3 regions of the Amycolatopsis sp. WAC 04169 genome follow, and region 2 is predicted to be linked to each of the others. Evidence: riboswitches for the same ligand, from Rfam matches in the RefSeq annotation. Region 2 holds a riboswitch; each other region holds the start of a gene.
The links. A riboswitch is a leader RNA that binds a small molecule or an ion and turns the genes downstream of it on or off. The one in region 2 is predicted to bind S-adenosylmethionine.
Positions count from the first base shown of each region.

Region 1 (9,744 bases), on a different contig from region 2:
CAGCCCCCGGAGCGGATCCCGCCCAGCGAAAAGGCCACCACGGCCAGCTGGGCGAATCCCAGTAACGCCAGCGGAAACCAGTAACGCGGTCGTTCGTTCCCCATGCGGGGTGAGGGTAGTGGGTCAGGCGCAGAACGGGGGCAGTTCGCGCGGATCGTTTTCCGGCACCCAGCGGCCTTCCGGCTTCTCGTACTGCCAGCGCGCGCCGCGGGCGACGATCTGGCGCAGCGCCAGCACGATCCGGTCCACGTGCTCGGTGGTGCTGCCGAGGCCGAGGCTCACGCGCACGGCCTGCTGCCCCGTCGAACCGGCCACGGCGATCAGCCGCTTCGTCGCCACGTGCGCGCAGAACGCGCCGTCCCGCACGCCGATTCCGTACTCCGCCGAAAGGACCGCGGCGAGCCAGCCCGGGTCGAAACCGTCGACGACGAAGCTGAGCGTGCCGACCCGGTCGACCGGCGCGTCGAACAAGCGCAGTTCGGCGAAGCCGGGGATGGCGGCGAGGCCGCGACGCAGGCGCGCCAGCAGTTCCTCTTCGTGGGCGACGATGCCGTCCCAGTTCGCGGCCAGCGTCTCGCAGGCGACTCCGAGCGCGTAGACGCCGACAGTGTTGGGAGAACCGGCTTCGTGCCGCTCAGGTCCGGAATTCCAGACCACGGAGTCACGGCTGACGAGCTTCGTCGCGCCGCCGCCGGCGAGGTACGGCTGAGCCGCGCGCAGCCAGTCCGCGCGGCCGATCAGCGCGCCGGCGCCGAAAGGCGCGTACAGCTTGTGGCCCGACAGCGCGACGTAGTCGACGTCGAGTTCGCGCACCGAGATCTTCCGGTGCGGCGCGAGCTGCGCCGCGTCGAGCGCGATCCGGGCGCCGTGCCGCCGCGCGACGGCCGCGATCTCCTTGACCGGCAACAGTTCCCCGGTCACGTTGGACGCGCCGGTGAGCACCACCAGCCGCGGCCCCTGCGGGCAGTCCGCGAGCGCTTCGTCCACAGCGGACACCGCGGCGAGGCGGGTGCGCGGCGTCTCGATCCGGCGGACGTTCGGGCCCTTCCACGGAAGCAGCGCGGCGTGGTGCTCGGTGTCGAACACGACGACCGACGTGTGCTTCGGCAGACTGCGCGCGAGAAGATTGAAGGAATCGGTGGTGTTGCGGGTGAACACGACGGTGTCGGTCGATCGCGCGTCGACGAAGTCCCGCAGGATTCCGCGTGTGCGCTCGTAGAGCTTGGTGGAGACCTGCGAGGCGAACCCCGCGCCGCGGTGCACGCTGGCGTACCAGGGCAGGAACTCGTCGACCGCGGACCGCACCTTGTCCAGACAGGGCGCGCTCGCCGCGTGATCGAGGTTGGCGTAGCCGATGTCGCCGCCGGTGACCAGCGGAACCCGCAGATCGGCGCAGGCGACCGCCGGGATTTCGTGCGTGGCAACGGTTTCAGCAGGGGTGCTGGTGCGTTCGAGAGCGAGGGTCATCGTCATCCTCCGGGCCAGGGGACCCGCCGAGGATCCCGCGCTTGCCCGTCGCACCGCGCGACGAGCCAGGTCCTCACCCGGGGCACCCCACCGCGGAAGGAGGGTTGCCGGTCAGCTAGCCGGGGCTTGACGCTGACACTCGTGACCTACGGACGAAGTTAGCGGATGGGCGGCCGATCGAGCCAGCCCTCGTCCGCATCTTGAGACGCCGCTCACGTGCCCGGTGAGCGGGAAACACCGTTGCCCGGCGCCGCGCCGCGCCGGGCAACGGCAGGTCAGACCCGGAATCGGCCGGGCAGCCCGATGGTCGCGCGGGAGGAGAGTTCGGTCGCGGTACCCGAGTACTGATCGGTCCCCGCGGTGAACTGCCAGCCGCCGAAGGTCTTGCCGTCGACCGCCTCGCCGTAGGCTTCGGCGACCTTGGTCGAGACCTCGTCGTAGGACTTGCCGTCCCAGTTGCCCGCGCCGACCCCGAAGTCGCGCGAGTCGCCGCCCTGGGCGGCGGCCGTGGGCAGGGTCCACAAGGTGAAGTGCACGTGGGCGCCGGTGCTGCTGCCACCGCAGGGCAGCGCGTTGCCGGTCCGGCCGAGTGCGTCGCCCGGCTCGACCTTCTGGCCGTCGGTGACCGAAATGTTCTCCATGTGGTAGTAGCCGGTGCGCCAGCCGCCGTCGTGGTCGACGGTCACCCAGTCGCCGCCGGAGCAGTGCTGGATCCGGACGGTGCCCGCCAGCGGGGCGCGAACGGTCTTGTCGCCGGGGCTGAAGTCGATGGCGTTCTTCACGCCGGAGTTCCCGTTGTCCGAGTGGATGCCCGCCGAGTAGACCGATTGGCCCGTGTCGAAGGGCAGCCCGAACGCGGGAAAGGCACCGGCCGCTGTCGCCGTCGGGGCCGCGAGAACCACCCCGACAAGGGTCGCGGCGACCCCCAGACCGGCGAACCGCGCACGAAGTTTCGTCACCTTGCGTACTCCTTACCCCGCGACACTCACCCATTCGATGGAGTCGATTGCGGGGAAAGTAATCCAAAGGGAGTACGAAAGGGAAGAATTTTCTGAGATCAACCGACGAACAGCTGGTGCCGGTTCGTGATCTACTGGCCGGATTCGCCCTTCCACCTGGCCAGGCGGCCGGCGCGGTCGACCGCCCGCAGGCGTCGTTCGGCCGCGTCGCGGGCTTCGGCGGTGGTCACGACGAGTAACTGGTCGCGTTCCTGCAGCCGGGTGTTCTTGTTCGGCGTGAAGCCGGTGCCGTCGCGGACGAGGAGGCTGATCGTCGCCCCCACCGGCAGCCGCAGCTCGGCCAGGTAGACACCGTGCATCTTCGATCCGGTGTTGATCCGGACCTGCAGGAGCTCGGCGCCCATCTCGTCGAGCGGCGCGGAGTCGACATCGATCTCGTGTGCTTCGGCGTGCTGGGCCAGCCCGAGCGCTCGCGCGAGCGGCGTCAGCGTCGCCCCCTGGAGCAGCGTCAGCACGATGACCAGCACGAACACCGCGTCGACCAGTTCCTGCGCGCCGGGCACCCCGGACGACAGCGGGATCAGCGCGAGCACGATCGGGACCGCGCCGCGCAGCCCGGCCCAGGACAGGAACACCTGTTCCCGCCAGGGGATCTTGAACGGCAGCGCCGACAGGAGCACCGACAGCGGGCGCGCCAGCAGCAACACGACCGCGCCCGCGACCAGGCCCTGGACCAGGCTTTCGAAGATCCTGCTCGGCGAGGCGAACAGGCCGAGCAGCACGAACAGGCCGATCTGCGCGAGCCAGCCGAGCCCTTCGGCGAAGGAGAGCGTGTCCGATCGGTGCGGCAGCTTCGAATTCCCCAGCACCAGGGCCGCGACGTAGGTGGCGAGCAGCCCCGACGCGTGGGCGAGCTGCCCGCTCGAGTACGCCACGACGCACACCGCGACCGTGGCCAGCGGGTACAGGCCGGTGGCGGGAAGCGCCGCCCGGCGCAGCGCGAACGCCCCGCCCCAGCCGAAGGCCAGGCCGATCACCAGGCCGGCGGCGAGTTCGTAGACCACCAGCAGCGGCAGCGACCAGTCGATGGTCGCCCCCTCGGCGAGGACGACGACCGCGATGTAGGCCGGGGCGTCGTTGATACCGGACTCGATCTCCAGCGCGCCCACGAGCCGCTTCCCGATCCCCGCCGATCTCAGCACGGAGAAGACCGCGGCGGCGTCGGTGGAGGCGAGTACCGCGCCCCACAGCAACGCCATCCGCCAGTCCAGGCCCAGCAGCCAGTGCAAGGCCGCGCCGGTGACCGCGATGCTCACCGCGACGGCCACTGTGGACAGTGCGATTCCGATGCCCAGCGAGGGTTTCACGGCCGTCCACCGGGTGGTGAGGCCACCTTCGGACAGGATCATCACCAGCGCGGCGAGGCCGAGCGACTGGGTGAGCTCGGGGTTGTCGTACTGGATGCCGAACCCGGCTTCGCCGAGCAGGACCCCCATCCCCAGGTACAGCAGCAGCGAAGGAAGGCCGACCCGGATCGACACCCGGACGGCGATCACGGCGACAAGAAGCACCGCGCCACCGGTACCGAGGATGAGCGGGAGCTGCTCCATGTCGCCTCCCGTTCCGGTCGCCGTGAGGGCTCCAGAATAGTGAGGCGGTGATCGTCACACGTTCGTGTACCGGTCGAAAAGTGTCCGGATAACCTGTGTTACAGACTGTCCATTAGGGACTGCGCAGGGCCACCAGGTCGACACCGAGTTCGGCGAACGGTTCTTCCGCCGCGGGCAGGACTTTCACCGCGCGGTTACCCTCCCGGGACAACCAGCCGGCGCTCACTCCGTGAGACAGTAACGCCGCGGCGACCCGGCCAGCCAAATGATCACGGCGCACTGTCCAATCCAGACAGTCACGCAGCATCGGACGGCGGCCGTCGTCGATCTCCACCCCGAGCCCGTCGAGCACCTCGCGCCCGCGGCCGGTCAGCGTCAGTCCGCCGGCGTCGTCGATCAGCCCGGTGGCGAGCATCCCGTCCCGCAGTGCCACACCGACCGTCCCGGCGAGGTGGTCGTAGCAGGTCCTGGCGAACTCCAGCCGCTTCACGCGCACCGAAGACCGCAGTCCCTTCACCGGCCGGTGCTCGGCGTGCTGCGCCAAATGCTCGATCAGCTCCGCCACCCGGGGGTCGGCTATCCGGACGTAACTGTGCCTCCCCTGTTTGACCCGCACGACGAACCCGGCGTCGGTCAGCTTCGTCACGTGCTCACTCGCCGTCGACGCGGCCACTTCGGCCGCACCCGCCAACTCGGTCACCGTCCAGGCGCGCCCGTCGAGCAGCGCGAGGCACATCGACGCGCGGCTCGGATCGGCGAGCACGGCCGCGACCTCGGCCAGTGCGATCGTTTCCATGCCTTCACCGTAGAAGACGCACGGTTCGGCGGCGGCCGAAGCGTCAGCCCGCCAGGAACTTCGCCGCCAGCTGGACCGCGGGTTTGGAGTCGTTGGAACCTTCGAGCATGACGGCGAAGGCGACGTCGCCGCGATAGCCGACGAACCAGCCGTTGGCGTCGGCGCCCGAGCCGAACTGCGCCGTACCGGTCTTTCCGAAGACGGCTCCGCTACCCTTCAACGCTTTCGCGGTCCCCGTCGTGCAGACCTCGCGCATCATCGCGCGGACCTGGTTCAGCACCCCGGCAGGCGGAGCCTGGTACCCGGCGTTGACCTTGGTCTCGAGCCCCTGCCACAGCTTCGGCACGACCGGCTTCCCGGCCGCGACCGTCGCGGCCATGAGCGCCGCGCCCAGCGGGCTGACCTGCACCCTGCCCTGGCCGATGCCGGCCTCGACCTGCTCGTCACCGCTGCCCGACGCCTCCACCTTCCCGGCCTCCGTCGCCAGTCCGGGGATCTCGAAGTCGGCGTTGAGGCCGAGCTGGCTCGCGGCCTTCGCGAGGCCGTCCGCGGGCAGCTGCCCGGCGAGCCGCCCGAAGGTCGTGTTGCACGACGCGGCGAACGCCGTCTTCAGCGAGACGGTCCCCAGGTCGAACCCGTTGTCGTTCTTGAGCGTGCGGGTCCCGATCTGCTCGCTGCCCGGGCAGGGCAACGGAGAGTCGGCGGAGACCCCGCCCTGCTGCAGCGCCGCGGTCGCCGTGGCGATCTTGAAGGCCGAACCCGGCGAGTACAGGCCGTTGAGCGCCTTCGGCTGGTTCCCGGCGGCGCCGTTCTGCGCGACCGCCAGCAGCTCGCCCGAGGTCTTCATCGCGACGATGATCGCCGGTCCCGCGAAGCCGTCGACGGCCTTCTGAGCGGCGTTCTGGGACGCCACGCTCAAGGTCGAAACCAGCGGCTTGTCCGTCTCGGCCGCCTGTCCGAAGAGTGTCTCGACCGGTTTGCCGGAGACGTCGACGCGCGACACGGTGACGGTCGCTCCGGTGCCGCTGTTCTCCCCGGAGGCGACCTTGGACAAGGCTCCCTGCAGGATCGGCGCGACGCCCGTCGCGTCACCGCCGACCAGTGCCTTGCCGTCGCGGTCGGCCACGATCGGCTTGGCCGCGACGGGGGCGAGCGAAAGCCGCTGGCCCGCTTCGAGCTTCGGGTGGATCACCGACATCGCCCAGCGGACCACCCACTTCCCGGCGTTGCGCACCAGCTCAAGCTTGCCCTCGTATTTCCAGGCGCTGTTGCCCGCGAAGGTCCACGCGACGTGGAAGGTGGCCGACGTCGTGGTCGCGTTGCCCGGTGTCGTCGGGACCTCGCCGAGCGACGTCCTGACCGATGCCCCGTTGAGCGCCGTGCGCGTTCCGGACAGGGCGGTCGTGGCCGCCGCCGGATCGTCGACCGGGGCGGTGGTCAGGTCGCCGGTGTCGAACAGCCGCAGGAACCGCCCTGCCACCTGCGCCGGGCTCTCCTGCGCGCTCTCGGTGGCGTCGCCCTGGCCACCGCCGGAAGCCGCCGGCGCCCGGTCCTCCCTGACCAGCAGCACCACCGCGGCCACCACGATGGCGACCACGCCGAGCGCGGCGCCGATCAGGATCCCTCTTTTCCGGGCAGGACTCATGGATTCGCTCTCCCCCAGTGCGGCGCGCCCCTCGCGCGCCCCCGGGCGCCAGCCTGCCGATTTCCCCCGCGCAAGGCGCGTTTAGGGCGGGAAAGCGGCTATTCCGAATCCGTTTCGTGATCCCGGTGATCGGTAATGCAATGAAAGACCCCTTCATCGCAAAATTTGCGATGAAGGGGTCTTTCATGTCACGTGGGTCAGGCCTTGGTGACCGCCACGGTCACCTTCGTGCCCTCCCCAACCGTCCCGGCCGAGCCGTCGGCGACGGCGTCGTACGCCACCGAAGTCGCCAACGTCTCCGAAGCGATGAACTCCTCGTGCGTCTTCGCGGCCGTGACCACGTCTTCCGGCGCGTCGACCGTCAGCGCGATGCGGTCGGCGACGTCGAGCCCGGCGTCGCGGCGGGCCTGCTGCACGACCCGGACCAGGTCACGGGCCAGGCCCTCGGCCGACAGTTCGTCGGTCACCTCGGTGTCGAGCAGCACCAGCCCGGCACCGCCCGGCAGTTCCGCGGCCGCGCCGCCGCCCTTGGCGACCAGACGCCGGTCGTACTCGCCTTCGACGAGCTCGATCCCGGCCGCCACGACGGCGCCGCTCTCGGACGTCGTCCACTCACCGGCCTTGACGGCCTTGATCACCGTCTGGACGTCCTTGCCCAGCCGCGGTCCGGCCGCACGGGCGTTCACCGCGACCTCGAAGCCGCCGTGCGCGGCGACGTCCGTGGTCAGCTCGACGGATTTGACGTTGACCTCGTCGCGCAGGATGTCGGTGAAGTCGCGCAGCGAGTCGGCCTCGTGCGCGGCGACGACCAGCTTGGCCAGCGGCAGCCGCACGCGCAGCTTGTTCGACTTCCGCAGCGACAGCGCCGAAGACGCCACCTGGCGCACCCGGTCCATCGCCGTCACCAGCGCCGCGTCGGCGGGTAGGTCGAGCGCGTTCGGCCAGTCGGTCAGGTGCACCGAACGGCCGCCGGTCAGCCCGCGCCAGACGACCTCCGTGGTCAGCGGGAGCAGCGGCGCCACCACCCGCGACGTCACCTCCAGCACGGTGTGCAAGGTGTCGATCGCGTCCTGCTCGCCCGCCCAGAACCGGTCACGCGAGCGGCGCACGTACCAGTTCGTCAGCACCTCGAGGAAGTCGCGGACGGTCGAGCAGGCACCGGCGACGTCGTAGGTGTCGAGCGCGTGCTCGACGTCGGTCACCAGTTCGTGCGTCTTCGCCAGCACATACCGGTCGAGGATGTGCTTCGAATCCGTGCGCCACTGGCCTTCCACGCCCTCGGCGTTCGCGTAGAGCGCGAGGAAGTAGTACGAGTTCCACAGCGGCAGCACGGCCTGGCGGACGGCGTCGCGGATGCCCTTGTCGGTGACGACCAGGTTCCCGCCGCGCAGGATCGGGCTCGCCATTAGGTACCAGCGCATCGCGTCGGAGCCGTCGCGGTCGAAGACCTCGTTGACGTCCGGGTAGTTGCGCAGCGACTTGGACATCTTCTGGCCGTCCGAGCCGAGCACGATGCCGTGCGAGATGCAGGTGCGGAACGCCGGCCGGTCGAACAGCGCGGTCGCCAGCACGTGCAGGACGTAGAACCAGCCGCGCGTCTGCCCGATGTACTCGACGATGAAGTCGCCCGGGTAGTGGTGCTCGAACCACTCGGTGTTCTCGAACGGGTAGTGCACCTGCGCGTACGGCATCGAGCCCGAGTCGAACCAGACGTCCAGCACGTCCTCGATCCGGCGCATGGTGGACTTCCCGGTCGGGTCGTCCGGGTTGGGCCGGGTCAGCTCGTCGATGAACGGCCGGTGCAGGTTCTCCAGCCGCACGCCGAAATCACGCTCGATCTCGTCGAGCGAGCCGTACACGTCCGTGCGCGGGTACGCCGGGTCGTCGGACTGCCACACCGGGATCGGCGTGCCGAAGTACCGGTTGCGGGAGACCGACCAGTCGCGGGCGTTCTCCAGCCACTTGCCGAACTGGCCGTCCTTGACGTTCTCCGGGTACCAGGTGATCTGCTGGTTCAGCTCGACCATCCGGTCCTTGATCTCGGTCACCGCGACGAACCACGACGAGACGGCGCGGTAGATCAGCGGGTTCCGGCAGCGCCAGCAGTGCGGGTACGGGTGCTCGTAGGTCTCGTGACGCAGCAGCACCGCGCCCTGACGGCCGGCCGAACCGGTGCCGTTCTTGAGGTCCTTGATGATGTTCGGGTTGGCGTCGAAGACCTGCTGGCCCTCGTAATCCGAGACGGTCGCGTCGAACTTGCCCTGCGCGTCCACCGGCGTGACCGGGACGATGCCCGCCGCGTCGGTGACGACCTTGTCCTCTTCACCGTAGGCGGGCGCGATGTGGACGACACCGGTGCCGTCCTCGGTGGTGACGTAGTCCGCGGACAGCACGCGGTGCGCGTTCTCGTGCCCGGCGAAGTACGGGAACGGTGGGGCGTAACGGGTTCCGAGCAGCTCGGTACCGGTGTAGTGCCCGACGACCGTCGGCTCCTCACCGAGCTCGCGGGCGTACGCGGCGACGCGCGCTTCGGCGAGCAGGAACCGCTTGCCGTCGCTTTCCACCACGACGTACCGCACGTCCGGGTGCACCGCGGTCGCCAGGTTGGACGGCAGCGTCCACGGGGTCGTGGTCCAGATCAGCAGGTACGTGCCGTCGAGCTCGTTGTCGTTGCCCTCCAAGCGGAAACCGACCGTGACGGCCGGGTCCTGGCGGCTGGCGTAGACGTCGTCGTCCATGCGCAGCTCGTGGTTGGACAGCGGGGTCTCGTCGCGCCAGCAGTAGGGCAGGACGCGGTAGCCCTCGTAGACCAGGCCCTTGTCCCACAGCTGCTTGAACGCCCAGATGACCGACTCCATGTAGGACAGGTCGAGCGTCTTGTAGTCGTTGTCGAAGTCGACCCAGCGGGCCTGACGGGTGACGTAGTCCTGCCATTCGCCGGTGTAGCGCAGCACGGACTCGCGGCAGGCGTCGTTGAAGACGTCGATGCCCATCGCGTCGATCTCGGACTTCTCGGTGATCCCGAGCTGGCGCATGGCCTCGAGTTCGGCGGGCAGGCCGTGGGTGTCCCAGCCGAAGCGGCGCTCGACACGCTTGCCCTTCATGGTCTGGTAACGCGGCACCAGGTCCTTCACGTACCCGGTGAGCAGGTGACCGTAGTGCGGGAGACCGTTGGCGAACGGCGGGCCGTCGTAGAAGACGTACTCGTTCGAACCGTTGACGCCGGGGTCGCGGGCGTCGATCGACGCCTGGAAGGTCCGATCGGCT
Region 1 covers NZ_QHJI01000004.1:588,374-598,117, forward strand. The annotation lists gene DMC61_RS11780 (hypothetical protein) at 1-104, opposite strand, end outside; gene DMC61_RS11785 (aminotransferase class V-fold PLP-dependent enzyme) at 124-1,467, opposite strand; SAM riboswitch class IV at 1,500-1,614, opposite strand; gene DMC61_RS11790 (M23 family metallopeptidase) at 1,743-2,426, opposite strand; gene DMC61_RS11795 (potassium/proton antiporter) at 2,558-4,036, opposite strand; gene DMC61_RS11800 (helix-turn-helix transcriptional regulator) at 4,149-4,832, opposite strand; gene DMC61_RS11805 (penicillin-binding transpeptidase domain-containing protein) at 4,876-6,477, opposite strand; gene ileS (isoleucine--tRNA ligase) at 6,675-9,744, opposite strand, start outside.
Region 1: linked by a shared signal. The riboswitch ahead of DMC61_RS11785 (aminotransferase class V-fold PLP-dependent enzyme) and the one ahead of DMC61_RS32625 (methionine ABC transporter ATP-binding protein) in region 2 are both predicted to bind S-adenosylmethionine.

Region 2 (9,744 bases):
GAAACGGACGCTCCGTTCCTGACCCCGCATCCGTTCCGTGGGCGGCCCAACGAGCCCTACTGCGCTGCCTACACGGTTCGGCATCTCGCCACGCTAAGGGGCGAGGCGGTGCACGAGGTGGCCGAGTCGGTGCGAAAGACCGCTGAGCGGGTCTTCCGTTTGCCGACAGTCACGGCCGGTTGAACGGATTGCGACATTAGTGATCAGCAATGGTCCACTCTGATGAGTGACCAACGTCACGACACTCCGGGCGGTGTTTGCGCAACCCGGCGAGGTTCGTTACTGTCCCGTGATCGTGCCGGTCGGTGCCCGCTCAAGCGGTCTCCGGCTGTTACTCCCACAGTCACGTCAGTGCACGTCGGGGAAGCGGAACCAGGAGCGGTACGGCCTGGAACCGTGACGATGGCGCTGGCTGCGGGTGTCGGACTTCTAGAGGTGTGCCGAAGAGTGCATCGAGACGAAGGACGTAGTGGAGCGGTTGTCGAGCTCCTCGACGTCTTGGGAAAGGGAACGACCCAGTGACTGGTAGCAGTAGGCAGGATGGCTCGCGCCTCGGCGCAGAGACGAACACCTTCGCTTCCGCCGGCTCGGTCGCCGTGCTCGACCGCGACACCCACTACGGCGAGCTCGAGTACTCCGACGATCCGCGCATCACGCACCAGGACGTCCTGGCCGCGCTCGGCCCCGACGCCGACGCCCTGATGGCCGAGATCGACGTCGACGTCGACGAGCTGATCCGCCTCATCAGCGCCGAGACCACCATGCTCCCGCCGATCGTCATTCCGGACGAGCTGGCCGAAGACCGCACCGCGGGCGCGCCGATGAAGGCCGCGACCAAGGACGAGGTCATTTCGAACTCGACCCGCGTCTGGAAGAAGCGGTTCCTCAAGGGGACCGTCATGGCGGTGCTGCTCACCCTCGGCGGTGGCGGCGCGGCCGCGATGGCGATGAACAAGAGCGTCACGCTCGACGTCGACGGCAAGCAGCAGACGGTCCACAGCTTCGGTGACACCGTCGGCGAGGTCCTCGAAGACGCCGGTCTCTCGGTCGGCGCGCACGACTCGCTCTCGCCCTCGCCTCAGGCCGAGGTGGGCGACGGCGGCGTCATCAAGCTGGAGCGCGGTCGCAAGCTGAACCTGATCGTCGACGGCGCACCGCAGCAGGAGTCCTGGGTCCGCGCGACCAACCTCGGCGACGCGCTGAACCAGCTCGGCCGCGCCGACCTCGCCAAGGCCGGCACCTGGACCTCGCTCCCGCAGAACGGTGAGCTGCCCCTCGAAGGCGCCACCGTCGAGGTCAAGACCCTCAAGAACGTCACGGTCTACGACGGCGCGAACGAACCGCGCAAGGTGCAGACCAACTCGGTCACCACCAAGGAATTCCTCGGTGAGCTCCGGATGACCCTCGGCCCGGACGACGAGGCCGTCGGCGGTCTCGACGTCAAGCTGGTCGACGGCGCCGAGGTCCACATCAGCCGGACCGGCGTCACCATGGTCAAGCAGAACGAGGAAATCGCGCCGCCCGAGCAGAAGGTCGACGACCCGGAGCTCGAAAAGGGCAAGACCAAGGTCGAGGACCCGGGTACCCCGGGCCAGAAGACCGTGACCTACAAGGTCACCAAGCGCAACGGCAAAGAGGTCGGTCGCGAGAAGGTCTCGGAAGAGGTCATCACCGAGGCCAAGCCCAAGATCGTCAAGGTCGGTACCAAGAAGCCCGCCGACCCGGTCATCGGAGACGCCGGAGCCTGGGACCGCATCGCTCAGTGCGAGTCGACCGGCAACTGGGCCGCCAACACCGGCAACGGCTACTACGGTGGCCTGCAGTTCAACAAGAGCACCTGGGACGCCTACGGTGGCGAGCAGTACGCCGCGTACCCGCACCAGGCCAGCAAGGCCCAGCAGATCGCTGTCGCCGAGAAGGTTCGCGAGGACCGCGGCGGTTATGGCGCGTGGCCGCACTGCGGCAAGAAGGCCTGACGCCGGATCACCCTCCTTTCCTGAAGGTCACCATGTGGGTTCTGCCCGCACGGTGGCCTTCAGGCCGTTAGAGGCCTCTGAGGCTGTGTCGCGTTCCCCGGTCTCGGTCTCGACAGCCGTGCCCACCAACGAGGGGGACGCATGTGGGCGACATTCCGGGTTCGTCCAGCTGCGGTGCCCTCTCGAACGTCTTCCTCGCCGCGGTGAGGGCTGTGGTGGCCCTGTGGCGGCGCCTGGGTGGGCTTTGGGTGGGTTGTAGGCCCGTTGTCGGGCTGTGCGGGCCGAGGCTCCTCAGCGACCCGTTCCGAGGTCTGCCGGGGCAGGGGGATGTCAGGGCCGGCCTCCGCGAGATCGACGATCTCCGCGAACGCGTCGCCGCGTCTCTCCGCCGGCGCACGGTCGTCGGCTTCTTCGCCGGGAGCCGGATACGCCCGCGGCACCAGGAGCGCGTTCAGGCGGGCGCCTGTCTCGGGATCGAGATCGCCGCGCATGTCCCAGCGACCGGTCCGCTTTTGGCGTAACCAGAATTCGCTTCGCTGACGTTTCGGTCCGGGCTCATCTTTGGGCTTTCCATCCGGGTCGTGTCGTGCGAGCAGGTCGGTGCCCGCCATCGTGACGTCGCGTGGTCTCGCGACGCCTGCGAGGTCGACAAGGCCCTTCTCGGCCTCGTGCCGTTCGTCCGCGTCGACGTGGTCGGGCAGCCTCTTCATGACAGTGACGATTCGGTCGATGCCGGCCTCGGCCAACGCGCCGGTGCCGGCCGAGATGCCGGTCAAGGGTGCGACGGGGTCGATCGACGTGCCGTCGCGCGCCCGTCTCGAATTGAGCGCGAGCGCTCTATCGGCAACTTTGTTGGCCTCGGCGCGAGGCACACGAGCCACATGCTCGTAGAAGACGGCGATCGAGTTGTATCCGTAGAGGTCTCGGACCCCACGTGACTCGATCTCGGCCAGGATCTGGCCGACCTCGGCGAACAGACGTCGCCCTTCGCGTAGCCGTGTCTGCAACTCATCGAGGAGCAGCTCGGCGTCACCTTCCGGCAGGTTGAGCGGGAAGGCCTTGGGAATGTTTGTGCTGGTCATCCCTCGATTGTCGAGGCAGATTCGAACGAATGCACGGTATCGATCGGGTGGATGATCACTACGCTCCGGCTGCGCTGACCTGCGCCGATCACACGGGAGTGGGATACGTGCCGGTTCGGAAAAGCCATACGGATGGTGGGGGCGGGATCACGGCTCCGTGCTCGAGTGGATCATCCGGTCCCACTCCTCGCGGAGCACCCCGTAGACGACGGAGTCGTGCACGCCCCCGGACCAGCGGCGAGCGCGTCGGAACCGGCCTTCTTCGACGAATCCCAGCCGCCTGCCGACGGCGATCATCCCTGGGTTCCCCGAGAACGTGGCGAAGTCCAGGCGAAGGGTGTCGGTGCGGGCGAACAGGTAGGTCGTCCACAAGCGCAAGGCCTCAGTGCCGTAGCCACCGCCCCAGTACTGCTCGTCGTAGATCACCAGTCCCATCCGTCGCCAGTCGGTCTGCCTGCTTTCCCAATACCAGCTGACCCTGCCGATCAACCGGTCGTCCCTCAGGTCGCATACGGCGAGGCTGGTGCGGGGATCGGATGGCTCGGCCTTTGCAGTGGTGAGTTCGCGTGCCGTCGAGTCGGCGGCCGCCGCGGTCGGAGCGCCGAAGTACGGCCCGTTCGTCTCGTGCCAAGGCCGCGCGGGATCGAGTAAGCCGCGCAGCGGTCGGAGGTCACTCGGCCTCCAGTCGCGCAGTCGAACCTTCTCGCCTTCGAGTACGACGTCGTCCACCGGCCAATCGTGGCCTACCGGGGCTGGTTACGATCGTCGGGTGATTGAACTGCTCGGTCCTGCGGAGATCAGGGCGCTGGCGGCCGAGCTGGACGTACGTCCGACCAAGAAGCTCGGCCAGAACTTCGTGCACGATCCCAACACGGTGCGACGTATCGTCGACCTTTCGGGGGTCGGCGAAGGCGACGTCGTGCTGGAGGTCGGGCCGGGCCTCGGCTCGTTGACCCTCGGCCTGCTCGCGACCGGCGCCGAGGTCGTCGCGGTCGAAATCGATCCCGTGCTGGCGGGGCGCTTGCCGAACACCGCGGCCGAACGGGGCGGGGCCGAACGGCTGACGGTCGTCGGCGCGGACGCGCTGCGGATCACAGCGGACGACCTGCCCGCGCGTCCGACGGCGCTCGTGGCGAATCTGCCGTACAACGTCGCGGTTCCGGTCGTGCTTCACCTCCTTGCCGAGCTGCCGTCGCTGACCAGTGGCCTCGTGATGGTCCAGATCGAGGTCGCGGACCGGATGGCGGCCGGCCCCGGGAGCCGGACTTACGGCGTGCCGAGCGTCAAACTCGCCTGGTACGGAAAGGCGCGCAAGGTCGCCGCCGTGCCTCGAGCGGTGTTCTGGCCTGTTCCGAACGTGGACTCCGCTCTTGTCGCTTTCGAGCGGGGCGACGCGGTGTCGTCCGTGGAACGGGAGAAGTTGTTCGCGGTGGTCGACGCCGCCTTCTCCCAGCGACGGAAGACTCTGCGTGCCGCGTTGGCGTCATGGGCCGGTTCCGCCGAACGCGCGGGGGAACTGCTCGAGAAGGCGGGTATCGATCCCAAGACGCGCGGTGAGCAGCTGGATGTTCACCAGTTCGCGCGGATCGCCGCGGCTGTCGGCTGACCAACTGCCCGAGGTGTGACCGGCGCCGCGCGGACGTCCGCCGGGCCAGGTCAGCACGAGTGCGTAAGTCTTCTTCTCGATCCGTGTAAGCCGGCATCGTCTTAGCAGGTAGCGCGCCTGACGCAAGTCGGAGGCGCCTACTTCAGTTCCATTATATGGACACCCGATCCTGTATAATGGACGCGACCAGACGTGTGATCTGCGCCTACGCGCTTGCTTTCATCCAGTGGGATCGGTTTTACTCAGTGGGCCATCCCGAGCGACTGAGAGACCTGGCTCGCCGAAGTCGCAGCAACCACCCTCCACAGGGCAGGTGCTACAGCCAGGACCGATGGAGGCTGTGCCTAATGAACAGGGTCACCCACCCGCTCCTGCTGACCAGGCGACGTGTCGTCGATGAAGGTCGCCGCACGGTAAGTGCGTGTCGACGCTCCACCGTTACTGCCTGAGTCCTTTTCGCCTTTACCTCTGAAACCCGTCCGTTCCCGGACGGTCACTCGGTGACGGTCGGCGCGCTCGAAAGATGCAGCGCCCCATTCGCATGGAGCCTCTCGTGATCACTGTCGAAAACCTGTCCAAATCCTTTCCCCTCAACGGAAATCCCGTCGTCGCGCTGCGCGATGTGAGCGTGGACATCCAAGCGGGCTCGCTGTTCGGAGTCGTCGGCCCGGCCGGTTCCGGCAAGTCGACCCTCGCTCGTTGCATCGGTCTTCAGGAGCGTCCCGACCGCGGCGTCGTCCGCCTCGACGGGCTCAACACCGGGACCCTCGACGGACGCCGTCTGCGGGAGATCCGGCGGCAGGTCGGCGTCGTGAGCACCAAACCGGAATTGCTTGCCGAGCGCACCATCGCCGGCAACATCGCTTCGCCGCTCGAACAGCTCGGTCTCGACGGGCCGCAGCGTCGCAACCGGGTCGGCAATCTGCTGGACCTGGTCGGCCTCACCCCGCGGGCGGGGCAGCGGCCGGGCGAACTGTCCGAAGGGCAGCTGCGCCGGGTGGCCATCGCCAAGGCGCTGGCCGCCGGGCCGTCCGTGCTCTTGGCCGACGACCCGACCGCGGGTGTGCAGTCCGAAGAGTCCGGTGCGGTTCTGACCGTGCTCGACCGAGCGCGTGCCGAGCTCGGAGTCACCGTGCTGCTCACCACGCCCGACGCCGGCGTCGTGCGCCGTGTCTGCGACGACGTCGCGGTTCTGGAGGCCGGGGCGATCGTCGAGCGTGGAACCGTGCTCGACCTGGTCTCCGACCCGAACAGCCGGACCGCGCAGGCGCTGCTTCCCGCGATCGAGACCGGGCGGGCGCAGGCCTCGAAGTACGACCGCGCGGTGGATGTCGTGCTCGTCGGCTTCGCCTCGGTCGGCGCGCTGCTCCCGGAGGCCGCCGGTCGCTTCGACGTCGAACTCGCCACGATCGGCGGCGGCCTGACCCGGATCGGCGACACGCCGGTGGGCCGGTTCCGTCTCGGTGTGCGCGGTGAACGCGCGGACGCCGCGCTCGCCTGGATCGCCGAACGTGGCGGCCACGTGACCCACCCGGTCCGCGGACCGCAGGGTGTCGCTGCCTGATTCCTCCGCGAACGGGCCGCTCAGGACGAAAACCGTCCGGGGCGGCCCGTTCGTGTGTCCGACTCGTCCTGTTCTCTTTTCTCCTGGTGACAGCGCAAGCGGAGCGGCCACGTAGGCTTGACGGGTGCTCGCCGTCGTACCGCCCCCAGTGACCGTCAGGGTTCCCGCCAAGGTCAACCTGCACCTGTCGGTCGGTGACGTACGCCCGGACGGCTACCACGAGCTGGTGACCGTGTTCCAGGCGCTTTCCTTGACCGACGAGGTGACCGTAGCGGTCACCGAGGACCCCGGCGTCGAGGTCTACGGCGAAGGCGAAGGCTCCGTACCGACGGGGGCGAACAATCTCGCTTGGAAGGCCGCTCAGGCGCTGGCGGCCCACGTCGGCAAGGCGGACGGCGAGTCCAAGGTCAGGGTGGTGCTGCGCAAAGGCATTCCGGTAGCGGGCGGGATGGCCGGGGGCAGCGCCGACGCGGCCGCGACCCTGGTGGGACTCGCGTCGCTCTGGAAGCTCGACATCTCCCGGGACGAACTGGCGGGTATCGCCGCGAAGCTCGGCAGCGATGTCCCGTTCGCTCTCTACGGCGGGACAGCGTTGGGCACCGGCCGAGGTGAGCAACTGGTGCCGGTCCTGTCGCGGCACACCTTCCATTGGGTCCTGGCCTTCGACCAGCGTGGTCTTTCGACTCCGAGGGTGTTCGGCGAGCTGGACAAGCTGCGTGAAGAGGGCAGCCCGCCGCGGATCGGTTCGCACACTCCGGTGGTCGAGGCGTTGGCCTCCGGTGACCCGCGGCAACTGGCGCTGCTTCTCGGCAACGACCTGCAGGCGGCCGCCGTCTCGTTGCGGCCGGGGCTGCGCCGCACCTTGCGGGCCGGGGTGAACGCGGGCGCGCTCGCCGGCACCGTCTCCGGATCCGGGCCGACATGTGCCTTTCTGTGCGCGGATGCCCAGTCGGCCGTCGAGGTCGCCGCGGAGCTGTCCGGTGCGGGTGTCTGCCGCACGGTGCGCGTCGCACACGGGCCGGTGCCCGGAGCCCGGCTGGTCGGCGGCGACGACGCGCCGCGGCCGTCACCGCCGCGGGTGCACGCGTGAGGGTGTCCGAAAAGGACACCGACTAATTCGTTGTGGTGCAAGCTTTTCGGAAAGGATCGGCTGAGGCATGGCCAACTTGGTCAACCTGGAGTCGGTGAGCAAGTCCTTCGGGGTGCGCCCGCTGCTCGACGGTGTTTCGCTCGGTGTGGCGGAGGGGCAGCGTATCGGTGTCGTCGGTCTCAACGGGGGTGGGAAGACGACGCTGCTGGAGGTTCTCGCGGGAATCAGCGAGCCGGATACGGGACGGGTCAGTCAGGTCCGTGGCCTGCGGATGGCCGTCGTCACCCAGCGGACCGAGCTCCCCGCCGGCAGCACCGTCGGAGATGTCGTGCTGGAGCGCTACGGCGCCGAGCACGAGTGGGCCGCTGACGCACGAGTCCGGTCCATTATGGACGGTCTCGGGATCACCGCTCTCGGCCTCGAGAAGGAAACGGCGAACCTGTCCGGTGGCGAACGCCGCCGGGTGGCGCTGGCCGCCGCTCTGACCGGTGAACTGGACCTCGTCGTCCTCGACGAGCCGACCAACCACCTGGATGTCGAAGGCGTGCGCTGGCTCGCGGATCACCTGCTGAACCGCAAGATCGCGGTCGTGGTCGTCACGCACGACCGGTGGTTCCTCGACACGGTCGCGAGCCTGACCTGGGAGGTCACCAACGGTCGCGTCGAGCAGTACGAAGGCGGGTACGCGGACTGGATCTTCGCGCGAGCGGAACGGGCGAGGCTGGCGGCGACGGCCGAGGAAAAGCGGCAGAACCTGGCGCGTAAAGAGCTCGCGTGGCTGCGTCGGGGCCCGCAGGCCAGGACCTCGAAGCCGCGCTACCGGGTCGAGGCGGCGGAGGCGCTGATCTCCGACGTGCCGGAGCCGCGTGATTCGGTCGAGCTGCAGGCGTTCGCGCGCCGGCGGCTGGGGAAGACCGTGCTGGAGATCGAGGACGCCACGTTGACCGTCGGCGACCGCACCCTGCTCGATCACGTCACCTGGCGGATCGGGCCCGGCGACCGGGTCGGTCTGGTCGGCGTCAACGGGTCGGGCAAAACGACGCTCCTCAAGCTGCTCGGTGGCGACAAGGAGCCCGAGACGGGCCGGCGCATCCAGGGCAAGACGGTCAGCCTCGCGCACTTGCGGCAGGAACTCGACGACCTGCCGGGCGATCTGCGCGTGCTGCAGGCGATCGAAGAGGTGTCCGGCCGGGTCGTGTTCGGAAAGCAGGAGCTCACCGCTTCGCAGCTCGCCGAAAAGCTGGGGTTCCCCGCGGCGAGGCAGTGGACACCGGTCGAAGACCTTTCCGGTGGTGAACGGCGCCGCCTGCAGCTGTGCCGGCTTCTGATGGCCGAGCCCAACGTGCTGTTGCTCGACGAACCGACGAACGATCTCGACATCGACACCTTGCAGCAGCTCGAAGACCTGCTGGATTCCTGGCCGGGCAGCCTTGTCGTCGTCTCGCACGACCGGTACCTGGTGGAACGCGTCTGCGACACGATCGTGGCCTTGTTCGGCGACGGGCAGGTGACCCACTTGCCGGGCGGGATCGAGGAGTACCTGGACCGGCGCGCGAAGAGCCTCGAAAAGGCCGGCAGTGACCGGAAGGCAGGCAACGCGCAGGTCTCCGCGCCCAAGAAGAGCGCCGCGGAGCAGCGTGCCGCGCAAAAGGAGCTGTCCCGTCTGGAACGCAAGCTCGATCAGCTGCACACGAAGGAGGAGAAACTCCATGCGGCGCTGTTGGCCGCGGCGACCGATCCGACGAAGCTCATCGAGCTGAACACCGAATTGAAGGCCGTCGAAACGGAGAAAGAGGAGGTCGAAGCCCAGTGGCTCGAGACCTCCGAAGCGATCGAATGAGTTCGCTCGACGGCGCGCGGGTCTTCCAGCGAGGACAGTAGTGTGACGCGCATGAGTCGGTTCGTGGACACGCTCGTCGCCACCGCGGCGGGGCGAGGTCAGCAGCGGGGAATGGTCACCGGGGAGCCCAAGGAGCCGATTCGGCGGACCTGGGCCGAGATCCACGAGCAGGCCAAGCGGGTCGCCGGGGGTCTGGTGGCGGCCGGGCTGGAGCCCGGCAAAGCGGTCGCGGTCCTGGCGGCGGCGCCGTCACTGATCGCGCCGACGGTTCAGGCGGTTTGGCTCGCCGGCGGCAGCGTGACGATGCTGCACCAGCCGACGCAGCGCACCGACCTCGCGGAATGGGCCGAGGACACCGTTCGCGTGCTGCGGATGATCGGTTCCGGCCTGGTTCTGCTCGGCGAGCCGTTCGACCAGCTGGCGCCGGTCCTCACCGAGCATGGCATCGCCTTCCAGGTCATCACCGAACTGCTCGAGGCGGAGCCGCTGGCGGAGCCCGTGCCGACGGCCGAGTCGGACACGGCGCTCCTGCAGCTGACCAGTGGGTCGACGGCCGACCCGAAGGCCGTTCAGATCACCTACGGGA
Region 2 covers NZ_QHJI01000012.1:230,428-240,171, forward strand. The annotation lists gene DMC61_RS32600 (TatD family hydrolase) at 1-183, shown strand, start outside; gene DMC61_RS32605 (resuscitation-promoting factor) at 597-1,976, shown strand; gene DMC61_RS32610 (DUF222 domain-containing protein) at 2,036-3,058, opposite strand; gene DMC61_RS32615 (GNAT family N-acetyltransferase) at 3,206-3,787, opposite strand; gene rsmA (16S rRNA (adenine(1518)-N(6)/adenine(1519)-N(6))-dimethyltransferase RsmA) at 3,828-4,664, shown strand; SAM riboswitch class I at 4,912-5,002, shown strand; gene DMC61_RS32625 (methionine ABC transporter ATP-binding protein) at 5,218-6,228, shown strand; gene DMC61_RS32630 (4-(cytidine 5'-diphospho)-2-C-methyl-D-erythritol kinase) at 6,353-7,318, shown strand; gene DMC61_RS32635 (ABC-F family ATP-binding cassette domain-containing protein) at 7,386-9,158, shown strand; gene DMC61_RS32640 (fatty acyl-AMP ligase) at 9,210-9,744, shown strand, end outside.

Region 3 (9,744 bases), on a different contig from region 2:
CAGGTCGTCGGCTGGCACGAGATCGGCACGGCCACCCTGCCCGCCACGGCGACCCCGCAGTTCTGGGGCACGACGACGTCCAGCACGGAGGTCTCGAACGCCGTCGCCCGCGGCAGCAAGGTGATCCTGTCGCCGGCGAACAAGGCGTATCTGGACATGAAGTACAACTCCAGCACGCCGATCGGGCTTTCGTGGGCGGGCTACATCGAGGTCCAGGACGCCTACAACTGGAACCCGGGCGCCTACCTCTCCGGGGTCCCCGAATCCGCCGTGCGCGGCGTCGAATCCCCGCTGTGGACCGAAACCGTGGTGACCCCGGCGAACATCGACTACCTCGCCTTCCCCCGGCTCCCGGCGCACGCCGAACTCGGCTGGTCACCGTGGTCGACGCACGACTGGAACACCTTCCGCGTCCGCCTCGGCGCTCAAGCCCCGCGCTGGCAGGCGCAGGGCATCGACTACTACAAGTCGGGCCAGGTGCCCTGGGAGACCGGCTCCGGCAACCCGGGCACCTGCACGCTCCCCGCGTGGGACCGTGCTTCGGTCTACACCGGCGGAGCGACCGTCTCCCACAACGGGCACAAGTGGACGGCCCAGTGGTGGACGCAAGGTGAAGAGCCCGGAACGACCGGCCAATGGGGTGTCTGGCGCGACAACGGCACCTGCTGACCGTCCCGTAGCCCGCTCGGCCCTTTCACCGGGCCGAGCGGGTTACGGTGGATCCATGGCCGCAGACCTCGAACTCGTCCGCTCCCTTTCCTTGCGCGAAAACGGACTCGCGACCGTCTCGACGGTCCGCGCGGACGGCACCGTCCACTCTTCGGTGGTCAACGCCGGTGTCTACGAAGACCCGGTCACCAAGGCACCGGGGGTCGCTTTCGTGGCGATGGGCGGGGTGAAGAAACTCGACCTGTTCCGCCGGGCGGGCCACGCCACGATCACCTTCCGGCGCGGCTGGGAGTGGGCGGCGGTCCAAGGCAGCACCCACCTCATCGGCCCGGACGACCCGGACCCGGATTTCGATCCCACCGGTCTCCCCAAGCTGCTGCGTGAGGTGTTCATCGCGGCGACGGGGACCCACGACGACTGGGCCGAGTACGACCGTGTGATGGCCGCCGAACGCCGTGTCGCCGTCTTCGTCACCGCGAACCGGATCTCCGGGAACCGCTGACACGAAAAGGCCGCCCGGACGGTGATCCGGGCGGCCTTCGCGAGTACCGGTTACTTCTTCTTGCTGCCGGCGTCCTCAGTGGACAGAGCGGCGACGAAGGCCTCCTGCGGGACCTCGACCCGGCCGACGGTCTTCATCCGCTTCTTGCCTTCCTTCTGCTTTTCCAGCAGCTTGCGCTTACGCGAGATGTCACCGCCGTAACACTTCGCGAGCACGTCCTTGCGGATCGCGCGGATGGTCTCGCGAGCGATGATCCGCGACCCGACGGCCGCCTGGATCGGCACCTCGAACTGCTGCCGCGGGATCAGCTCGCGCAGCCGTGTCGCCATCCGGTTTCCGTAGCCGTACGCGGCGTCCTTGTGCACGATCGCCGAGAAGGCGTCGACGGTCTCCCCCTGCAGCAGGATGTCGACCTTGACCAGATCGGCGATCTGGTCGCCGCCCTCTTCGTAGTCGAGCGACGCGTAACCGCGCGTACGCGACTTCAGCGTGTCGAAGAAGTCGAAGATGATCTCCGCGAGCGGGATGTTGTAGCGCAGCTCGACGCGGTCCTCGGAGAGGTAGTCCATCCCCAGCAGCGTGCCGCGCTTGGCCTGGCACAGCTCCATGATCGTGCCGACGAACTCCGACGGCGCCAGGATGCTCACCTTGGAAACCGGCTCGTGGACCTCGGAGATCTTCATCCCGGACGGCCAGTCCGAGGGGTTCGTCACCACGACCTCGCTCTTGTCCTCGAGCACGACGTTGTAGATGACGTTCGGCGCGGTGGAGATCAGGTCCAGGCCGAATTCGCGCTCGAGCCGGTCACGCGTGATCTCCAGGTGCAGCAGCCCGAGGAAACCACAGCGGAACCCGAACCCGAGCGCCACCGAGGTTTCCGGCTCGTAGGCGAGCGCGGCGTCGTTGAGCTGGAGCTTGTCCAATGCCTCACGCAGTTCGGGGTAGTCCGAACCGTCCACCGGGTAGAGGCCGGAGTAGACCATCGGCTTCGGCTCGCGGTAGCCCGCGAGCGGCTCCGACGCGCCCTTGCGCTCGGAGGTGACGGTGTCACCCACCTTCGACTGGCGGACGTCCTTCACCCCGGTGATGAGGTACCCCACCTCGCCGACCCCGAGCCCCTTGCTGGCCTTGGGCTCCGGCGAGATGATCCCGACCTCGAGGAGTTCGTGGGTGGCGCCGGTGGACATCATCTTGATGCGCTCACGCGGCGTGATCTTGCCGTCGACGACCCTGATGTAGGTCACGACGCCCCGGTAGGTGTCGTAGACCGAGTCGAAGATCATCGCGCGGGCAGGCGCGTCCGGGTCGCCGACCGGCGGCGGGACCTGCCGCACGCACTCGTCCAGCAGATCCGTCACGCCCATGCCGGTCTTCGCCGACACGCGGAGCACGTCGGAGGGCTCGCACCCGATGATGTGCGCCAGCTCGGCCGCGTACTTGTCCGGGTCGGCCGACGGCAGGTCGATCTTGTTCAGCACCGGGATGATGTGCAGGTTCTTCTCGAGCGCCAGGTAGAGGTTCGCCAGCGTCTGCGCCTCGATCCCCTGTGCGGCGTCGACCAGCAGAATCGCCCCTTCACAGGCCTCCAAGGCCCGGGAGACCTCGTAGGTGAAGTCCACGTGGCCGGGGGTGTCGATCAGGTGCAGGACGTGGTCCTGGCCGTCGACCTTCCAGGGCAGGCGCACGTTCTGCGCCTTGATGGTGATCCCGCGTTCCCGTTCGATGTCCATGCGGTCGAGGTACTGAGCGCGCATGGCCCGCTCCTCGACCACGCCGGTGAGCTGCAGCATCCGGTCGGCCAGGGTCGACTTGCCGTGGTCGATGTGCGCGATGATGCAGAAGTTCCGGATGAGCTCCGGGGGCGTGAAGGTCGTGTCGGCGAACGTCGTCAACGGGTTTCCTCGCGAAGGTCGGGGTGTGCCAGCTCTATGGTCCCATGCCGCTCCGGGTGCGAGTGGGGGTCATCCCCGATGCGGCCCGTGATGAGCTGTGGTGCCCTCGAAGTATGAGTACTTCACTGTCCCAAATGCTCGACCGGACGTTCGGTCATCCCCGGGGACTGCTCGGCCGGTTCGGCGGGCGGGCGATGGCGCACGGCAATGCCGCCACCGAGCTTCGCGTCGTCGAGCTGGCGTCGATCGAGTCCGGCGAGACCGCCCTGGTCGTGGGCCCCGGCCCGGGCGTCGGCCTGCAGGCCACGGCCGAACGCGCGGGCCGGACGATCGGGGTCGACCCCTCCCAGGAGATGCTTTCCCGCTCTCGCCGCCGTTGCGGTGACAAGGTGGAGCTGCGGCAGGGCACCGCGGACTCCACCGGCGAGCCCGACGACAGCGTCGACGTGGTCCTGAGCGTCAACAACGTGCAGCTGTGGGACGACCGGGCGGCCGGATTCGCCGAACTGTTCCGGGTCTTGCGTCCCGGTGGCAGGCTGTTGCTTTCCTCGCACGAGAAATGGTTGCCGGTGTCCCGCCACGAGCTGGCCGACGAGGCGGCCGCCGCCGACTTCGTCGACCTGCAGACCTGGACCTGGGACCCGCCGGGCTTCGGCGCGTCCCTCGCCGCTCAGCTGCGCGCGATCAAGCCCCTGGACTAGCGCGGATCGGTGCGCAGCGGGTGCTCACGCGGCACTTCGACCAGCACGATCCTGGTGCCGTCCGGGTCGGCGATCCACGCTTCGTCCAGCCCCCAGGGCTCACGCCGCGCCCCGCGAACCGGCTCCAAGCCCTTCCCCGCGAGCTCCTCGAGCGCCGCGGGCAGGTCCCGGACCTGGAGCCACAAGGCGACGTCAGGGGTCGGGCCGGTCTCTCCGGTACCGACGATCTCGATCGACCCGTTCCCGGCGAAGAACACCGTCCCGCCGGGGAACTCCTTGTCGATGGCCAGGCCCAGGGTGTCCCGATAGAACGCCGTCGACACGTCGAGGTCCTTCGGGTGGATCAGCACCCTGCTGCTCAGCACGTCCATGGCTCAATCCCTACCGGATGGGTTCAGGCCATCGCAATCGCGGCGATACCCGCCAGCACCACCACCGACCCGGCCAGCCGCCGGACGGCGTTCGCCTCCCCGAGGACCAGCCAGGCGGCGATGCCGCCCAAGACGATGCTCAGCTCCCTCGCGGGCGCGACGAGGCTCACCGGAGCGATCTGGAGGGCGTAGAGCACCAGCAGGTAGGCGACCGGGGAGAACACGCCGACGATGACGACCTCACGCTTGTGCTCGCGCCAGAGCCACGCGACCTCCTCGCGGTCCTTCAGCGCGTACGGCGCCATGAGCAGGCTCTGGACGATCGCGCCGGTTCCGAAGTACACGATCGGCGGGACACCGAGACCGGTGACCGAATGCGCGTCCCACAGGGTGTAGGCGGCGATCGTGAGGCCGGTCAGCAGGCCGTAGACCAGACCTTTGCGGCGGGCGACACGCTCGGCGGCGCCGACGTGGGCCGGTGCTCGCCCGGTCCCGATCACCAGCACCCCGGCGATCACGAGGAAGGCGCCCACCAGGCCGAGGATCCCCGGCCGCTCGCCGAGCAGCACCACTGCGGCGAGCACCGAGATCAGCGGCCCGGTCCCGCGGGCGACGGGGTAGACGACGGACAGGTCGCCGACGGCGTACCCCCGCTGGAGGACGACGCCGTAGGTGACGTGGAACACCGCGGTGACCACGGCGGCGAACAGCCAGGTCCACTGTGGACGTTGTGGCTCCACGGCCAGCGAGACCGCCATGACGGGGACGAGCAGGATCGCGGAAAGGCTGTAGTAAGCCCAGACGAACCGGGCTCCGCCACGGCGGATCCGTTTGGCGGCGAGGTTCCAGCCCGCATGGATGACTGCGGCGATGACGACGAAGGACAGAGCGGTGGCGTTCACAGCGGACCTTTCACGTTTTCCGCGCATGCGGAAAACCGGGTCCTCCAGGCTTTTGTCCCGTCAGATGAACGGCGGTGCTTCCGGCTCCGCCGATGGTGCCGCTCGGACCTGTCCCGTCTGCCCTGATTGTGTGTTTTCGCTGGCCGGGCAGGCGGCGGAACCCTAGGCACTACGATCTTCACCGTACCGCAAGCACCCCTCCCGAGGCTGCCGCGAGCCGCGCCGGGACGGCTGTTAAGCTTGCCTTTCACTGTCGTGTGGCATTCCGTCATGGAGGAAACCCGCGCCGCTCCACGAGCACGCAGGGCCGGTCACAGCGCGGCGGTGAAACCACCGAGAGATTCAAGAGGAGCGCCCCCGTGGCCAACATCAAGTCGCAGATCAAGCGCATCACCACCAACGAGAAGGCGCGTCAGCGCAACCAGGCGATCCGGTCCTCGGTGAAGACCGCGATCCGCAAGTTCCGCGAGGCCGCCGACGCCGGCGACAAGGCCAAGGCCCTGGAGCTGCAGAAGGACGCGGCCAAGAAGCTGGACAAGGCCGTGACCAAGGGCGTCATCCACGCCAACCAGGCCGCCAACAAGAAGTCCGCGCTCGCGAAGCGCGCGAACTCTCTCTGATCGGCTTTCGAAGGGCCCCGGCGACTCGGTCGCCGGGGCCCTTCGCCGTTCTCAGCGGCTTGTGCCGTGAGCGTCGACGACCTCCAGCACGGCACGCTCCAAGGCGTACTCCGGGTTGGCCGCGACTCCCTTGACCTCGGCGTTGAGCCGGGCGACCACCCGCATCGCGGTGGCCAGACCGTCCTGCCCCCAGCCGCGGGCCTGCCCCTGCGCCTTGCGCACCTTCCAGGGCGGCATCCCCAGCTCGCCCGCCATCTGGTTCGGGTTCCCGCGACCGGCGCCGGACACCCGCGCGATCGTCCGGACGGCGTCGGCGAGCGCGTCCGCGACCAGGACGTGCGGTACGCCCAGCTGCATCGCCCAGCGCAGCGACTCCAGCGCCGCCGCCTTGTCACCGGCGACGGCCTTCTCGGCGACGGCGAAACCGTTCACGTCCGCGCGGCCACGGTGGTAGCGCCGGACGGCCTGCTCGTCGACCGCCCCGCCGGCGTCCGCGACGAGCTGCGTCGCCGCCGACGACAGCTCGCGCAGATCGGAGCCGACGGCGTCGATCAACGCGAGCACGGCCGCACCGTCGATCTTCCCACCGACCCGCCGGACCTCGTTGCGGACAAAGGATTCCCGCTCGGCGGCCTTGGTCAGCTTCGGGCACTCGACGACCTCCGCGCCCGCCTTCTTCAAGGCGGCTGGAAGCCCTTTCGCGGCCTTGCTCCGGCCGCCTCCGCTGTGCACGACGACGAGCACGATGCCGTCGGCGGGCGCCTTGACGTAGGCCATCACCCCGTCGGCGAGCTCCTGCGAGATGTCGTGCGCGGATTCGAGGACGATCACCCTGCCTTCGGCGAACAGCGAGGGGCTGACCATTTCCGCGAGCGCCGGGACTGTGAGGTCCGACACCCGGATCCGGGTGAGATCCGCCGTCGGATCGGCCGCTTTGGCCGCGTCCGAAGCGCTGCGGACCGCTCGTTCGATCAGCAGCTCTTCCTCACCGAGAACCAGGACCAGCGGCGATGGGGCGGAAGCTTGCGTCGTCACGGTGACGATCCTGCCACTCCTCCTCTCGTGTGCTTTGTCCGGTGATGTGTTCCGGGCACGGTGGCCCCACCGGAGCCTCATGTCGTACGGTGTTGGCGAGGCGACGCGATGACACGCGTGCCGACAATCGAATACCGCTCATCCAGAGGGGCAGAGGGAACGGCCCGATGAAGCCCCGGCAACCGGCGTCAGCCTGTCATCCCGCGATCGCGGGGTAGCTGACGAACACGGTGCCAATTCCGGCCCGCCACGGCGGGGCAGATGAGGAAAGGAACCTCGCGATGACCGCAACCCTCGGCACGACCTCCACCACCAAGACCCCGGATCTCGGACCGGCCGTCGAACTGGTGTCGAAGGAAGAGGGACACCGGCAGCCGCTCGCCCCCGAATTCGTTTCCGCCGAGGACTTCTCGCCGCTCGAGGTCGCCTACGACTTCGGCCGTGTGCGCCGCGAGGACATCGAAGCCGGGCCGAAGAACATCTGGCGCTACAAGAAGCTCCTTCCCGTTCCATCGAACGTCGAAGAAATCCCCAACACCGAACCCGGCGCCACCCGGCTCATCCAGGCCGACAGGCTCGCGAAAGCCTTGGGCGTCAAGAAGGTCTGGGTCAAGGACGACACCGGGAACCCCACGCACTCGTTCAAGGACCGTGTGGTCGCCGTCGCGCTGGCCGCCGCCCGCGAATTCGGGTTCGACGTGCTGGCCTGTCCGTCGACCGGCAACCTGGCCAACGCCGTCGCCGCCGCGGCGGCGCGTGCCGGCTGGCGGTCGGTCGTCCTGATCCCGAAGACCCTTGAGCGCGCCAAGATCCTCACCACCGCCGTGTACGACGGAGACCTGATCGCGGTCGACGGCAACTACGACGACGTGAACCGGCTCGCCACCCAGCTCGCCGCCGAGCAGGAGAGCTGGGCGTTCGTGAACGTGAACGTCCGGCCCTACTACTCGGAAGGCTCCAAGACGCTGGCCTTCGAGGTCGCCGAACAGCTCGGCTGGCGGCTCCCCTCCCAGATCGTGGTGCCGATCGCCTCCGGTTCCCAGCTCACCAAGGTGGACAAGGGTTTCCGCGAGTTCGGCCAGCTCGGCCTCGTCGACGAGACGCCGTACAAGGTGTTCGGCGCGCAGGCCACGGGCTGCTCCCCCGTCTCGGCGGCCTTCCGCGCCGGCCACGACGTCGTCCAGCCGGTCAAGCCGGACACGATCGCCCGGTCGCTGGCGATCGGGAACCCGGCCGACGGCCCCTACGTGCTCGACGTGGTCAACCGCACCGGCGGTGCGATCGAAGACGTCACCGACGAAGAGGTCGTCGAGGGCATCCGGCTGCTCGCCCGCACCGAAGGCATCTTCACCGAGACCGCGGGCGGCGTCACCGTCGCGACGGCCAAGAAGCTCATCGAGACCGGCAAGCTCAACCCGGACGAGGAGATCGTCCTGCTGATAACCGGTGACGGCCTCAAGACCCTCGACGCCGTCGAGGACAAGATCGGCCCGAAGGCCACCGTCAGCGCCTCGGCCGACGCGGTCCGCGAAGCTCTGGGTATCTGAGTTCCCGCCGGCCCGCCTCAGGAACGAGGCGGGCCACGGGGCTCACCCCGGCGCACCAGGGCGAGGCCTCTCCCGTCGGCGACCACCGCGGTGTCGCCGTCCGTGTCCGTGCGGGCGATCGACGCGCCGACCGCCACCAGGTTGTCCAAAGTGGACTTGTTCGGATGGCCGTAGGTGTTTCCGGCACCGACACTCACCAAAGCGGCCCGTGGCGCGACGGCGTTGAGGAAATCCGGTGCCGTGTAACGGCTTCCGTGGTGCGGGACCTTCAGGATGTCGGCACGCAGGTCTGCTCCCTCGGCCATCAGGTCGGCCTGTGCGGCGAGCTCGATGTCGCCGGTCAGCAGCAGCCGGCCCGCCGGGGTCCCTGCGCGCAGGACCACCGAACCGTTGTTGATCACCGTCCCGTCCTGTTCACGAACAGAGCGCCGGGTGACATAGCGCGGCCCCAGTACGTCGAGTGACAACGCCTGCCACTCCAGGCGTTGGCCGATCTCCAGCTCCAGCAAGGGAATCCCGCGGCGCGCCGTCTCGTCCGCGACCTGTTGCCACGCCCAGTCCGGAGCCCTGCCCGGGCCGACGGCGACCGCTCCGACCGACCGGCCCTCGAAGACGGATCCGAGACCGCCGATGTGGTCTGCGTGGAGATGACTCAGCACGATCAGCGGCACGCGGTCCACGGCGAGCCTGCTCAGGCATTCGTCCACCGGTCCCGGTTCCGGCCCGGTGTCGACCAGGACCGCCCTCCCCGGCTCACCCGTGGCGAGGACGACGGCATCGCCCTGCCCGACGTCGCAGGCGACGGCATTCCACGCCGACGGCGGCCATGCCGGCGCCAGCACTCGCACCGGCACGAAGACGACCAGCCCGGTGGCCAACGCGATCGCCAGCAGGATCCTGCCGTGCCGCAACCGGACGACCACGAGCAGAACGGCGAGTAGCCCGGCCGCCAAAAGCCCACCCCACCAGCCATCCGGCCAGTCCACGACCGCTCCCGGCGCCCGGGCGCCGTGACGGGCCACGGTGATGAGCCAGCCGGCCTCGGGTTCGGTCAGGCGGACGAGCAGTCTGCCCGCCGACGGCCACCATGGCCCGACGGCGGTGGCGAGCACGCCGAACACGGTGGCCGGGGCGACCACCGGCGCGGCGAGCACGTTGGTCAGCACCGAGACGAGACTGACCGATCCCGCCATACCCGCGATGACCGGCGCCGTCATCACGAACGCGGCCAGCGGGATGGCCAGTCCCTCGGCATAGCCGGCCGGAACGCCTCGTCCGACCAGCCAGTCCGCCCACCTCGGCGCCAGCAGGACGAGCCCGGCCGTGGCGAGCACCGAAAGCGCAAACCCGAAGTCGGCGGCCATCGCGGGATCGGCCACCACCAGCCCGGCCACCGCGAACGCCAGCGCGGGCAGCGCCGAACCCCGGCGCCCCAGTGCCAGCGCCAGCAGCCCGACCGCCCCCATCACCCCGGCGCGGAGCACGCTGGGCGCGGGCCCGGCGAG
Region 3 covers NZ_QHJI01000013.1:252,104-261,847, forward strand. The annotation lists gene DMC61_RS34500 (family 20 glycosylhydrolase) at 1-669, shown strand, start outside; gene DMC61_RS34505 (pyridoxamine 5'-phosphate oxidase) at 725-1,171, shown strand; gene lepA (translation elongation factor 4) at 1,222-3,063, opposite strand; gene DMC61_RS34515 (class I SAM-dependent methyltransferase) at 3,177-3,764, shown strand; gene DMC61_RS34520 (VOC family protein) at 3,761-4,135, opposite strand; gene DMC61_RS34525 (EamA family transporter) at 4,159-5,064, opposite strand; gene rpsT (30S ribosomal protein S20) at 5,397-5,657, shown strand; gene holA (DNA polymerase III subunit delta) at 5,709-6,692, opposite strand; SAM riboswitch class I at 6,828-6,960, shown strand; gene thrC (threonine synthase) at 6,974-8,239, shown strand; gene DMC61_RS34545 (ComEC/Rec2 family competence protein) at 8,257-9,744, opposite strand, start outside.
Region 3: linked by a shared signal. The riboswitch ahead of thrC (threonine synthase) and the one ahead of DMC61_RS32625 (methionine ABC transporter ATP-binding protein) in region 2 are both predicted to bind S-adenosylmethionine.